DNA from 2 places in the Saccharopolyspora sp. NPDC049426 genome. Region 2 is predicted to be linked to the other one. Evidence: riboswitches for the same ligand, from Rfam matches in the RefSeq annotation. Region 2 holds a riboswitch; the other holds the start of a gene.
What was found. Region 2 has a riboswitch for glycine ahead of gcvP (aminomethyl-transferring glycine dehydrogenase). Riboswitches for the same ligand answer to the same signal wherever they lie in the genome.
Positions count from the first base shown of each region.

Region 1 (7,091 bases), on a different contig from region 2:
CCGACCTCGTCGAGGAACGGCCGGTAGAGGTTGGTGAAGGCCCGCGACGCGCTGTGCAGCGCGAAGCAGAGCAGCCGGTCCAGCGTCGATTCCGTCGTCACGAGACAAACCGTAGCGCACAATTAAGTTGTGCACAACTAAATGGTGCGCACGCGTCCCGTCATTGATCGCATGAGATTTCGATGTCGCAGGTCAGCGCAGCAGAGCGGCCCGAGGTGATGACAGGAAGGTTCCCATCCTCACCTCGGGCCGCCGCTCAGCACTCGATGACGTTGACGGCCAATCCGCCGCGTGCGGTCTCCTTGTACTTGACCTTCATGTCGCGTCCGGTCTCCCGCATCGTCTTCATGACCTTGTCGAGGGACACGAAGTGCGTTCCGTCGCCGCGCAACGCCATCCGGGCAGCGGTGATCGCCTTGACCGAGGCCACCGCGTTGCGCTCGATACACGGGATCTGCACCAGACCGCCGATCGGATCGCAGGTGAGCCCCAGGTTGTGCTCCATCGCGATCTCCGCGGCGTTCTCCACCTGGCTCGGCGTGCCACCGAGCACTTCGGCCAAACCTGCTGCGGCCATCGAGCACGCCGAACCGACTTCACCCTGACAGCCGACCTCCGCACCCGAGATCGACGCGTTCTCCTTGAACAGCACCCCGATGGCCCCGGCCGTGAGCAGGAAGCGCACCACGCCGTCTTCGTCGGCACCCGGCACGAACCGCGCGTAGTAGTGCAGCACCGCGGGCACGATGCCCGCCGCGCCGTTGGTCGGCGCGGTCACCACGCGCCCGCCCGCGGCGTTCTCCTCGTTGACCGCCAGCGCGAACAGGGTGACCCACTCCAGCGGATCGTCCTGAGCGGTCAGCTTCGCGGCCAACTCGGCCGCGCGCCTGCGCACCTTCAAGCCGCCGGGCAGCTCACCGGTGTTGCGGCAACCGTTGTCGACGCATTCCCGCATCACCCGCCAGATGTCCAGCAGCCCCGCCCGCACCGCGGGTTCCTCCCGCCAGGACAGCTCGTTGGCGAGCATCACCCCGCTGATCGGCAGACCCGACTCGGCGCTTTGGATCAGCAGATCGGCGCCCGTGCTGAAGGGCATGGGAACCGCTGTGTCATCCGCTTTGATCCGATCGGCGCCGGCCGCGTCCTCATCGACGACGAAGCCGCCGCCCACCGAGTAGTAGACCGCCGACTCCAGCTCGCTCCCGTCGTTGCCGAGGGCGGTGAAGCGCATGCCGTTGGGATGGTCCGGTAGCGATTTGCGCCGGTGCAGCACCAGGTCTCGCGCACTGGTGAACGACAGCACGTGATCACCGCCGAGCCGCAGCAGCCCGCTCTCGTCGATCTCGTCGACGCGCTGCGCGCCGGCCACCGGATCCACCGACTCCGGGCGATGCCCTTCCAGCCCGAGCAGGACCGCGTTCGGACTGCCGTGACCGCGACCGGTCGCGCCAAGGGAACCGAACAACTCCGCATTGACCCTGTTGACCTTGGAGATGGTCCCGTTCGCCCGCAGCTTCGCGGTGAACCGCTGCGCTGCGCGCATGGGCCCCACCGTGTGCGAACTGGACGGGCCGATCCCCACCGAGAACAGGTCGAAGACACTGATCGTCATTGATCGCCTCGCCTCGTTCCGGGCTCCGCGGCTACTCGTTGATCAATTCGGAGTACTGCTCTGCGGTGAGGGTCGCGCCCGTCTCGGTGACGCGCACCTCGATCAGCCAGCCCTCGCCGTAGGGGTCGGAGTTGACCACGGCCGGGTCGTCCACAACGGACTCGTTGATGGCCACGACCTCGCCGGTGACGGGCGCGAACAGGTCGCTGACGGACTTGGTGGACTCCAGCTCACCACACGCCTGGCCGGACTCGATCTGGTCACCGACCTCGGGGAGCTGGACGAAGACGATGTCACCCAGGGCGCTGGCGGCGTGCTCGGTGATGCCGATGCGCGCGACCTCGCCGCGGTCGTCGATCCACTCGTGCTCTTCGGTGTAGGACAGGTTCGTGGGCAGCGTCATGAGGGAGGCTCCATAGCTGTTTCGAAGGGACGTCGGTCCCCGGTTTCGGCTGGGCCTCCCCCTCTGTTGCGGAACCTGAGAGCTTCGCCGCGCGAGCGGCTTGCACCGTGGGTGGCCCGTCGGTGACGACGGACGCTTTCCAGAGTTGCCTCGCCCGAGCGGTCATGGGTGCCTGAGAGTTTGCTGGGGAGTGTTGCTCCTTCGGCGCCCTGCACTGATGGCAGGGTCTCTCCCGCACGGGGTCGATGGCCGGTATGCGATTGTCGGCTTGCTCAGCAACGATAAACGGGCCAGCGAGACTGTCAATGCACATGTGATCTCCGCCGGCACGCCCTTGGTCGAGGAGGACCCTTCGATGCTCGACATCCGGGCACTGGTCGAGAGGGTGGGCCCGGCCCTGCTGCGCACCGTGATCAGCCCGGAGCCCAACACCGTCGCCGGTGACGTGGTGATCGCCGAACCGGATCAGCCCACGACGGCGACCGGCGGCGACCTGGTGCTGGGTGTGGGGATCAGCGACGTCGAGCAGGCGGTGCGGCTGGTGCGCGACTGCGGCGAGCAGGGCGCGGCCGCGGTGCTGCTCAAGCCACCGGTGTCGGCCGAGGCCGCTGTCGTGGAAGCCGTGCGCGGCGCCGACGTGGCACTGGTGGAGGTGCGTCCCGGCACCGCGTGGGCGCAGCTGGTGTGGCTGATCCGCGCGGCCTTGGCGGGCGGGATCAGGCAGGCGGAGGAGAGCGGTATCGGTGTCGCGGACCTGTTCAGGCTCGCCGATGCGGTCGCCGACGTCGTGGACGCGCCGGTGACCATCGAAGACGCCCATTCGCAGGTTCTGGCGTACTCGGCCAGGCAGGACCTGACCGACCCGGCGCGGGTCTCCACGATCATGGGTCGCAAACAACCGGACGACGTGCTCGCGAAGTTCCGCGCACGCGGCACGTTCCGGCAGCTCATCAAGGGCAGTTCGGCGATCTTCGTGCCCGCTCAGCAGGACGGGACGCTGCCGCGTCTGGTGATGCCGATCAGGATGGGCGGCGAGCTGCTGGGCTCGATGTGGGCGGTGGTGCCCGGCCCCGTCTCGGAGGAGCGCGCGACCGCCTTCGCCGACACCGCACCGCTGGTGGCGTTGCAGTTGTTGCGCTGGCGCGCGGTCGCCGACGTGCAGCGGCGGAGGACGGCCGAGCAGGTGCGGCTGCTGCTCGACGGCAGTGACGGCTGGCGGGCGGCGGCCAGCGAACTGGCGGTGCCCAACGAGGAGCACCGCGTGATCGCGATCGAGATGCCCGCCTCCGACGGGCCGGCCGAGGGCCAGCGGCTGGCGATGTGGGAGTGGATCACGCGGGGCATCGGACGACGGCCGCTGGTCACCGAGATCGGCACCGTGCTCTACGCGCTGGTGCCCGACCGGGCTCGTGGCGGCGGCTGGCCGGAGCTGCGACAGGCGCTGCTGTCGCACGACCTGTCCCCTCGTCCGCTCGTCGCGGTGGGAACTTCCGTGGCGGTCACCGACATCCCGGGCTCCCGAGCCCAGGCCGATGAGCTGATCGGGATGCTGCGCACGGGGTTGGTGCGGCAACCCGTCGCGGTCTACGAGGACCTGTGGCACCTGCTGGTCCTCAGCCGGATGGCCGGCGCGGCCACCGACGCCGGTGTTGCCGCGCTGGGCCCCTTGGGGGTGCTGCGGGAGCACGATCGCGGGCAGGGCACCGAATACCAGGCCACCCTGCACGCGTGGCTGCGGCATCCGGGAGACCCCCGGCAGGCGAGCCGTGAACTCCGGGTACACCCCAACACCTTCCGGTACCGGATGAAGCGGATCGGCCAGCTGGTGGAGGTCGATCTCGACGACGCGGACGTCCGGTCCGCGCTGCTGGTGCAGCTGCTGGCCGAGCGCTGGGCGCAGCACGGCTGAGCCGGGGACGGCGGGCGCGGCGATCACGAGCACGGGAACCGATCTGTCACTTCCGCCCTGCCCGCACGCACGGGCGTTGTGCTGGTGGCACAAACACCCCCGCCCAATCTCATGCCGTGGAAATGATGCGCTGCGCGTCACGTCGTCCGATCGTTGTTTCCACACGACGAAAGGACCCACGGTGAAGATCGCAGTGCCTCGCGAGATCAAGAACAACGAGTACCGGGTCGCGATCACCCCAGCCGGTGTGCACGAGTTGACCGCCCGCGGTCACGACGTTTTCGTCGAAGCGGATGCCGGTGCCGGCTCCTCCATTCCCGATGAGGACTACCTCGCCTCCGGCGCGAAGGTGCTGGCCACGGCCGACGACGTGTGGAGCGAAGGCGACCTCGTGCTCAAGGTCAAGGAGCCGATCGCCGAGGAGTACCCGCGGCTGCGCCGGGACCAGGTGCTGTTCACCTACCTGCACCTGGCCGCCTCCGCTGAGCTGACCGACGCGATGCTGGCCTCGGGCATCACCGGCATCGCCTACGAGACCGTGCAGACCGGGGACGGCGGGCTGCCGCTGCTGGCGCCGATGAGCGAGGTCGCCGGGCGGTTGGCGCCGCTGGTGGGGGCACATTCGCTCATGCGGCCCAGCGGTGGTCGGGGTGTGCTGCCCGGCGGAGTTCCCGGGGTTCACCCGGCGCGGGTCGTGGTGATCGGCGGCGGTGTCGCCGGCCTCAACGCGGCGCGGGTGGCCTTGGGCATGGGTGCCGAGGTGGAACTGCTGGACACCAACGTCGACAAGCTGCGCGAGATCGACCGCGACTTCCACGGCCAGATCCGCACGGTCGCGTCCAACCGCTACACGGTCGAGCAGTCGGTTCGGGCTGCCGACCTGGTGATCGGCGCGGTGCTGATCGCGGGCGCGAAGGCCCCCAAACTGGTGTCCAACCACATGGTCTCGGAGATGAAGGCCGGCAGCGTGCTGGTCGACATCGCCATCGACCAGGGCGGTTGCTTCGCCGACTCCCGGCCGACCACGCACGACGCCCCGACCTACCGGGTGCACGACTCGGTCTTCTACTGCGTGGCGAACATGCCGGGCGCGGTGCCCAACACCTCCACGCACGCGCTGACCAACGTGACGCTCCCCTACGTGCTGCGCATCGCCGACGCCGGTTGGCAGCAGGCGTGCCGCGCGGATGCCGCGCTGGCCGGCGGCCTCAACACGCACGCCGGCGACCTGGTCAACCAGGCCGTCGCCGAGGCCCACGGCCGCACCGCGGTGGCGCTGAGCAGCGTCCTGGACTGACGTCTCCCGGTGTCTGGGAGCGGACGGGCTGCGCGGAAGGTTCCCTTCCTCATGGCCCGTCCGCTCCGCTGTGACAGGAAGGTTCCCCTGCTCACATCGACAGCGACGGCCCACTCGGGAATTTGCACCGAGTTCTAATTCGAATTCGTTGGCCGGTAACCGAGTTGGCGAATGCGGTGCAATTCGCCGCTTCCAGGAATCGGATTCGCCGCGAAAAGGCAAATAGGGGCGGCCCGCTCAACCAGCCTGGGGGTCACCGGGAGCAGGCCGCCACTCTCAGTGTAGGGGAAGATCGCCGGTTTGCCGACGACGCGAGCGAGCACTTCGCCGCCAATTGCCAGCCGAATCGATAACCACTCGATGGGGTGAGTCTGGTCGGGTGCCCGTGCAGGCGTGAACCCACGATGCCGATGTCACCCATCGGAGTAACGACGGGTGACTGATCACCCGTTGCTCTCCAGCGGAAACTCCGACGCAGGAAAACGCGCTGACGGGTGGGAGATAAACGTGACGGACACGGCACTGCGCAAGGCGGTTCTCGACCGGCTCGACGCCCTGGACCGAGTGATGGGCGAAGACGCCCACGAAGTGCTGCTACCCATTGCCCGAACCGAGCTGCATCGCTTTACCGGAGCCCTTCGAACCCTGTTAGACGATCACGAGCCGGACTCCGACGGGCGCTGCCCGTCCTGCCGGGGAACGCTGCGCCGCAGACCCTGGCCTTGCAAGGTGTGGCAGGCCGCGCACCACCAGCTGATCACCGAACGTTCCGGATCATCGGAGCGCCGCGCCCGACTGGGCCGCCAAACCCGGTCCCACCTCCCCCGAAATCCCGAACACGCCGTCGCGGTGATCCCCGAGCCGATCGTGTCCGCCACCGGCCCCGGGCCGTCCGACTGGGACACCGACGAGTTCATCCGCCCCGACCTCACGACCGGGCCGACGACCCCACCGCCGCTGGCCGAACGACTGGAAACCGACCACAGCCGGATCTACCGCGCAGCGGTGGTCGAACGGGCCTGACCTGCTGCACGCCCCCGCGTCCGGCATCCGCGACCCGCGGCGGCCACGACACCTCACCTTCACGGCCCGACCTGTCCGGCAGGATGGAGCCATCAGGGGTGACACACTGACGGGTGACCGGACGTGGGAGGGCGTGTGCACGACGGCAGCGGTCGCATCGACGTGCAAGGGCTGAACAAGAGATTCGGCCCCGTGCACGCGGTGCAAGACCTCAGCTTCACGGTGCAGCGCGGCGCGGTCACCGGCTTCCTGGGCCCCAACGGAGCGGGCAAGACCACCGCACTGCGCATGATCCTCGGCCTGGTCACGCCCACGTCGGGCACCGCGACCATCAACGGACTGCCGTTCAACCGGCTGCCGAACCCGGGTGGGGTCGTCGGCGCCGTGCTCGACGCGCACGGATTCCACCCGAGCCGCACCGCGCGCCACCACCTCCGCTGCTACGCGGCCGCCATGAACATCCCCGACGGGCAGGTCGACAGGGCGCTGGAGCTGGTCGGGCTCGCCGCCGCCGGGGACCGCAAGACCGGCGGGTTCTCGCTGGGCATGCGGCAGCGCCTGGCACTGGCCACCGCGCTGCTCGGCGACCCGCAGATCTTGATCCTCGACGAACCCGCGAACGGACTGGACCCCGAGGGCATCGCGTGGCTGCGGGGCTTCCTGCAGGCCTTCGCCGCCGGGGGCCGGACCGTGCTGATGTCCAGCCACTTCCTGCGCGAGATCGAGCACACCGTGGACCGGTTGGTGATCATCAGCCAGGGCCGGTGCGTCTACGACGGGCACATCGAAGAACTCCGCGCCGCTCAGCAGTCACGCGCCCTGGTGCAGGCCGACTCCCCCGAGGTGC
Region 1 covers NZ_JBFAPZ010000015.1:28,649-35,739, reverse strand. The annotation lists gene AB0J78_RS27555 (MarR family transcriptional regulator) at 1-101, opposite strand, end outside; gene AB0J78_RS27550 (L-serine ammonia-lyase) at 257-1,612, opposite strand; gene gcvH (glycine cleavage system protein GcvH) at 1,644-2,015, opposite strand; glycine riboswitch at 2,165-2,260, opposite strand; gene AB0J78_RS27540 (helix-turn-helix domain-containing protein) at 2,371-3,924, shown strand; gene ald (alanine dehydrogenase) at 4,106-5,221, shown strand; gene AB0J78_RS27530 (hypothetical protein) at 5,729-6,244, shown strand; gene AB0J78_RS27525 (ABC transporter ATP-binding protein) at 6,380-7,091, shown strand, end outside.
Region 1: it holds a riboswitch for glycine, as region 2 does, so the genes downstream of both, gcvH (glycine cleavage system protein GcvH) here and gcvP (aminomethyl-transferring glycine dehydrogenase) in region 2, are expected to answer to the same signal.

Region 2 (7,091 bases):
TGGGCGACGTGGTGTTCGTCCAGCTCCCCGAGGTGGGGCAGCAGATCGCCGCCGGGGAGTCGATGGGCGAGGTGGAGTCGACCAAGAGCGTCTCCGACATCTACGCCCCGGTCGCCGGTGAGATCACCGCCGGCAACGCCGCGCTGGAGGACCAACCGGAGCTGGTCAACTCGGACGCAACGGGGGAGGGCTGGATGGTGGAGATCCGGCTCGCCGACCCGGAGCAGCTGGCCGGTCTGCTCGACGCCGATGGTTACCAGAAGCTGATCGACCAGGCATGATCGTCCTGCCGGGAGGCATCCGTGGGACGATGACGGGAGTCGCTCGTTCCGAGGCTGTCCAGGCACGGTACGTTGGGTGCATACTTGGCACGATCTATCCGCGTAGAGGAGAGCTCAGGTGAGCCAAAACAGCGGCTTCGGCGACGTTCCGCCGGAGCAGTCACCGGAGACCACCTCGGTCTTCAGGCCCTTCCTCTCGGAGCCGGAAAGCACCGAGAGCGCGGCCCCGGAGCCTGCCCCCGCATCCGGGGTCGATGCGCTGCCGGCGGGTTCCGCCCTGCTGGTGGTCAAGCGCGGCCCCAACGCGGGTTCGCGGTTCCTGCTGGATCGGGAGACCACCAGCGCCGGCCGGCACCCGGACAGCGACATCTTCCTCGATGACGTGACGGTGTCCCGGCGGCACGCCGAGTTCCGCCGCGAGGGCAACGACTTCGTGGTGGTCGACGTGGGCAGCCTCAACGGCACCTACGTGAACCGGGAGCCGGTGGACACCTCGGTGCTCGCCAACGGCGACGAGGTCCAGATCGGGAAGTTCCGCCTGGTGTTCCTGACCGGGCCGATCGATGGGGGCCAGGGCGGCCGCTGAGGCCGTCGAACAGGGCTTTTCAACCCGTCAGCGGGGCGGCGCCACGAGGCGTCGCCCCGCTGACGCATGAGGCAGCTGCGCGGCCCGCGCGCGGATCTCGTCCCTCCTCGCCGGGAATTTCCCGGCGCCACAAGCGGTTTTGACAGCGCAGCAGGGCAGTTCCGGCGGGTTCGACCGGGCTCTGCGCGGTGTATCGTGCTGGGTATTGCTCAACGACGAGCTCGCCAGCGGTCCGGGCCGCGAGCCCCGACTACAACGACCGCGACGGTGGTGGTCCGCCGGGACCGCCGATGGAAGGGCGTGTCCGCCGTATCGCGGGTAGCGTCGGAGGCGTCGGTGCGGGACCCTCGACGGGGATGTCACGCTTCGGCGCGCTGGAGGAGGCGATGTGACGATGAGCAGCGAGATGCGCGTCGTCGGCGTGCGAGTTGAACTACCAGCCAACCAGCCGATCCTGCTGTTGCGCGAGGCTCAGGGCGAGCGCTACCTGCCGATCTGGATCGGATCGGTCGAAGCGACGGCCATCGCCCTGGAGCAGCAGGGCGTGCGGCCCCAGCGGCCGCTCACGCACGACCTGCTCAAGGACGTCATCGGAGCCCTGGGCCGCGACCTGGAGCAGGTGCGGATCACCGACCTGCAGGAGGGCACCTTCTTCGCCGAGCTGGTGTTCGACGGTGATGTGCGGGTGTCCGCGCGGCCGAGCGACTCGGTGGCGCTGGCGCTGCGCATCGGAGTTCCGATCCACGCCGACGAGTCGGTCCTCGACGAGGCCGGGCTGATCATTCCGGACGAGCAGGAGGACGAGGTGGAGAAGTTCCGCGAGTTCCTCGACTCCGTCTCCCCGGAGGACTTCCGCGGTGCCGACACCTGAGGACCGGCGCTTCGGGTTCTAGTCCGAACAGACCACACCGGCCCCCGGGTTGCACCAGCAGCCCGGGGGCCGGGTTCTTGCGCCGGCCAACGAGAGCGCGCCCGGCCCGCGCGTCGCGTTGACCCGCCTGCTGAGCGGGCATACCTTCGGACTTACGCGAATTGCCCCGGTGTGATTCAGCCGGTGTACGGCTTCGCGGCCCTGGACCGCAAACGGTCCGGGCGCTGGTGATCGTCGTCGTCGGCTTCGGGCCGGACGAGGGGAGGCAGGCGTGGTGGAGGAAGCAGCGACCTCGGATGCTGCGGAGCAGGGTGAGCTGTTCCCCGACGCCTCTGCCCCGGACGAACTGGTCGGTTACCGCGGGCCGGCGGCCTGCCAGATCGCGGGCATCACCTACCGGCAGCTCGACTACTGGGCGCGCACCAAGCTGGTCGGGCCGTCCATCCGCGGTGCTGCCGGATCGGGCTCGCAGCGGTTGTACTCGTTCAAGGACATCCTGGTGCTCAAGGTCGTCAAGCGCCTGCTGGACACGGGGGTGTCGCTGCACAACATCCGAGTCGCGGTGGAGCACCTGCGCAAGCGCGGCGTTCAGGACCTGGCGAAGCTGACGTTGTTCAGCGACGGCACCACGGTCTACGAGTGCACCTCCGCGGAGGAGGTGGTCGATCTGCTGCAGGGCGGGCAGGGAGTGTTCGGCATCGCGGTCAGCGGTGCGATGCGCGAGATCAGCGGGACCATCCACGAGTTCCCGGCCGAGCGCGCCGACGGTGGCGAGAACATCGAGTCGGCGATCAACGACGAGCTCGCGGCTCGCCGCCGCGACCGCCAAGCGGAGACCGGCTGAACCACCGGTGCCCGCCATCTGTGCGGTAGGCGACATTGATGGTCTGATAGACGCTGTTGATCGGGTACTCTGAGCGCCATCGCCGACCCCGTGCGGGAGAGTCCGGCCCTGACCAGGACCGGCGCCGAAGGAGCAACTCTCCCCGACAACCTCTCAGGCCACCTGGACCGCACGGGCGAGATACCTCTGGAAAGCGGGCACACCTACTGGTGGGCCCCGCCGACGGTGCAAGCCCGGTCCGCCGGGTGAAGCTCTCAGGCGTTCGCTTCGCGAACGGGGACAGAGGGGGAGAGCAGCATCCGCTGCCGCCCTTTGTTCGCCGCGATGATTGAGGTTTTGGCGATGACCGACGCGACGCACGACCGCATCCCTCTGGCCGCGCTGGAGCACGGCAGGCCGTTCGCTGACCGCCACGTCGGCCCGATGCCCGCCGAGCTGGCCCGCATGCTCGACGTCATCGGCGTCGGCTCCCTGGAAGAACTGGGGCAGAAGGCCGTCCCGGACACCATCCGCGAGGGCGACCTGCAGCTGTCGCTGCCGGAACCGGCCACCGAGACCGAGGCGCTGGCGGAGCTGCGCGACCTCGCCGGTCGCTGCACCCCGCACACCGAGATGATCGGCCTGGGCTACTACGGCACGGTCACCCCGCCGGTGATCCTGCGCAACGTGCTGGAGAGCCCTGCCTGGTACACCGCCTACACGCCCTACCAGCCGGAGATCTCGCAGGGCCGGCTGGAGGCGCTGCTGAACTTCCAGACGATGGTCGCTGACCTGACCGGCGTGCCCGTCTCCAACTCCTCGATGCTCGACGAGGCCACCGCCGCGGCCGAGGGCATGACCCTGGTGCGCCGCGCGGGCAAGTCCAAGTCGCCGCGCTTCCTGGTCGACGCCGACACGCTGCCGCAGACCATCGCGGTCATCGAGACCCGCGCCGAGCCGCTGGGCATCGAGGTCGTGGTCGCCGACCTGACCTCCGGTGAACTGCCCGAGGGCGAGTTCTTCGGCGCGCTGCTGTCCTACCCGGGTGCCTCCGGCGCGGTGCGCGACCAGGAGGCCCTGATCGCCGCGCTCCACGAGCGGGGCGCGAAGGTCGTGGTGGCCACCGACCTGCTGGCGCTGACCCTGCTGCGCGCGCCCGGCGAGATCGGTGCCGACGTGGTGGTGGGAAGCACCCAGCGCTTCGGCGTGCCGATGGGCTTCGGCGGTCCGCACGCCGGGTTCATGGCCGTGGCCAAGGGCCTGGAGCGGCAGCTTCCGGGCCGCCTGGTGGGCGTGAGCGTCGACGTCGAGGGCAACCAGGCGTACCGGCTCGCGCTGCAGACCCGCGAGCAGCACATCCGTCGTGAGAAGGCCACCAGCAACATCTGCACCGCGCAGGTGCTGCTCGCCGTGGTCGCCTCGATGTACGCGGTCTACCACGGTCCGGACGGGCTCAAGGCGATCGCGACCCGCGCGCACCGGATGGCCGGCGTGCTCGCCGAGCAGCTGCGCCGCGGTGGTGTCGAGGTCGTGCACGACGAGTTCTTCGACACCGTGGTCGCCAAGGTCCCCGGCAAGGCCGACGAGGTCCTGGCGGCCGCGCGCCGCGGCGGGGTGAACCTGCGCCGCGTGGACTCCGACCACGTGGGCATCAGCTGCGACGAGACCACCACCCGTGCCCACCTGGCCGCGGTGTGGGAGGCCTTCGGCGTGACCGCCGGTGACGTCGAACAGCTCGACGTCGAGACCGAGGACGCGCTGCCGGGCGCGCTGGCCCGCACCTCGGAGTACCTGACGCACCCGGTCTTCCACACGCACCGCTCCGAGACCTCGCTGCTGCGCTACCTGCGGCAGCTGTCGGACAAGGACATCGCGCTGGACCGCAGCATGATCCCGCTGGGCTCGTGCACGATGAAGCTCAACGCGACGGCGGAGATGGAGCCGATCACCTGGCCGGAGTTCTCCTCGCTGCACCCCTTCGCGCCCGCGCAGGACGCCGAGGGCCTGCTCAAGGTGGTCTCCGACCTGCAGGAATGGCTCGCCGAGGTCACCGGCTACGACGCGGTGAGCCTGCAGCCCAACGCGGGCAGCCAGGGCGAGTTCGCGGGCCTGCTGGCCATCCGCGCCTACCACCACAGCCGTGGTGAGGCCGAGCGCGAGGTGTGCCTGATCCCTGCGAGCGCGCACGGCACCAACGCCGCCAGCGCCGTGATGGCCGGGATGCGGGTGGTCGTGGTCCGCTGCGACGAGCAGGGCAACATCGAGATGGACCACCTGCGCGAGCTCGTCGGCGAGCACGCCCAGGACCTCGCCGCGATCATGATCACCTACCCGTCCACCCACGGCGTCTACGAGGACACCGTGCGCGAGGTCTGCGGGCTGGTGCACGACGCGGGCGGCCAGGTCTACGTCGACGGCGCGAACCTCAACGCGCTGATCGGCCTGGCCCGGATGGGCAAGTTCGGCTCCGACGTCTCGCACCTGAACCTGCACAAGACCTTCTGCATCCCGCACGGCGGTGGCGGTCCGGGCGTCGGCCCGATCGGCGTCCGCGAGCACCTGTCGCCGTTCCTGCCCAACCACCCGCTGCAGCCCGCCGCCGGTCCGGCCACCGGTGTCGGCCCGATCAGCGCCGCCCCGTGGGGCAGCGCCTCGATCCTGCCGATCTCGTGGGCCTACGTGCGGATGATGGGCGCCGACGGCCTGCGCCGCGCGACCCTGACCGCCGTGGCCGCCGCCAACTACGTGGCGCGGCGGCTGAGCGAGTACTTCCCGGTGCTCTACACGGGTGCGGGCGGCCTCGTCGCCCACGAGTGCATCCTGGACCTGCGGCAGATCAGCAAGACCAGCGGCATCACCGTCGACGACGTCGCCAAGCGCCTCGCCGACTACGGCATCCACGCGCCGACGATGTCGTTCCCGGTCGCGGGCACGCTGATGGTCGAACCGACCGAGAGCGAGAACCTCGCCGAGCTGGACCGCTTCTGCGAGGCGATGATCGCCATCCGCGCCGAGATCGACAAGGTCGTCGCAGGTCAGTGGCCCGCCGACGACAACCCGCTGGTCGGTGCTCCGCACACGGCGGCCAGCCTCGCCAAGGAGTGGGTCCACGCCTACTCCCGCGAGGAGGCGGCCTACCCCATGGGCACGGACGCGATCAAGGTGTTCCCGCCGGTCCGGCGCATCGACGGAGCCAAGGGCGACCGCAACCTCGTCTGCTCCTGCCCACCGTTGGCGGCGTACCAGAGCTGAGTCGGCGGGTCGGTTTGCGCGTCCGGTCGCGACGATGACACGGTGGCCCCTTCAACCGACCGGCTCCGAGAGGAGTTGAGCACCATGCTCACCATCAGTGAGAGCGCCGTCGAGGTCATCAAGCTCGTCCTCGTCGGCGGCGACTCTCCGGCCAGCTCGGGCTTGCGCATCGCGCCGGCCGGGCAGGGGCTGCAGGCGTCGATCGCCGAGGAACCCCAGGAGGGCGACGAGGTGATCGAGGAGAACGGCGTCCGGATCTTCCTGGAGAAGGAGGTCTCGGAGCTCTTGGGCGACAAGACCCTGGATGCCGAGAAGGACAGCAACGGCGAACTGGCGCTGGCCGTGCGGGACTGACCTCAGAGGTTCGTTCCGCGTCGCCGTGCGGTCTGGCGTCGCGGCGTCCTCCCCAGACGACGTCTGAGAACCCGCGGCGGCGCGGGTTGCGAGGGCGGCCCTCGCGGCTGCGCCGCTCGCACAACCTCAGAACGCGCTCTTGAGCCGTCGACCCGGGTGGTGCACCCGGGTCGACGGCTTTTTTCGGCCTGATTGCGACGAGTACCTCTTGCCAGGACCTGGTGATAGCGGGTGATCGGCAACTACCCTTGACCGGCGGTTGTTCCACCGGGGAACACCGGTTCGCAGGAGAGGGAGCTCAGTGCCGACCACGACGCTCGCCATGCACATGAGCGACGGGCTGCTCGACGCCCGCACGGCGGTCCTGTTCGCCGTCGTGGCGATAGCCGGCCTGGCGGTGGCGCTGGTGCGCGCGAGGGCCGACCTGGACGACCGCACGGCCCCGATGGCGGGGCTGGTCGCGGCGTTCGTCTTCGCCGCGCAGATGATCAACTTTCCGGTGCTGCCGGGCGTGAGCGGGCACCTGCTCGGCGGTGCGCTGGCCGCGATCCTGGCCGGCCCGTGGGTCGGGGCGCTGTGCGTGGCGATCGTGCTGGTCGTCCAGTCGCTGCTGTTCGCCGACGGCGGCCTGACGATGCTCGGCGCGAACATCACGAACATGGCGTTGATCGGCACCGCCGTCGGTTACCTGGTGGCGCTGGCGCTGCGGAAGCTGGCCACCCGCAGCCGGGCCGGTCTGCTGGCCACCGCGTTCATCGCGGCGTGGGTCAACACCGTGGCCGCCTCGTGCGGGTTCCTCGTCGAGTACGCCATCGGCGGCGCCGCCGGGTTCGGCCTGGCGACGGTCTCGGTGGCGATGATCGGCGTGCACTGCCTGATCGGGCTCGGCGAGGGTCTGATCACCGCCGCCACGGTCGGCGCCGT
Region 2 covers NZ_JBFAPZ010000016.1:103,614-110,704, reverse strand. The annotation lists gene gcvH (glycine cleavage system protein GcvH) at 1-281, shown strand, start outside; gene garA (glycogen accumulation regulator GarA) at 400-867, shown strand; gene AB0J78_RS28680 (bifunctional nuclease family protein) at 1,262-1,738, shown strand; gene AB0J78_RS28675 (MerR family transcriptional regulator) at 2,010-2,582, shown strand; glycine riboswitch at 2,666-2,762, shown strand; gene gcvP (aminomethyl-transferring glycine dehydrogenase) at 2,925-5,813, shown strand; gene AB0J78_RS28665 (HesB/YadR/YfhF-family protein) at 5,898-6,167, shown strand; gene AB0J78_RS28660 (energy-coupling factor ABC transporter permease) at 6,469-7,091, shown strand, end outside.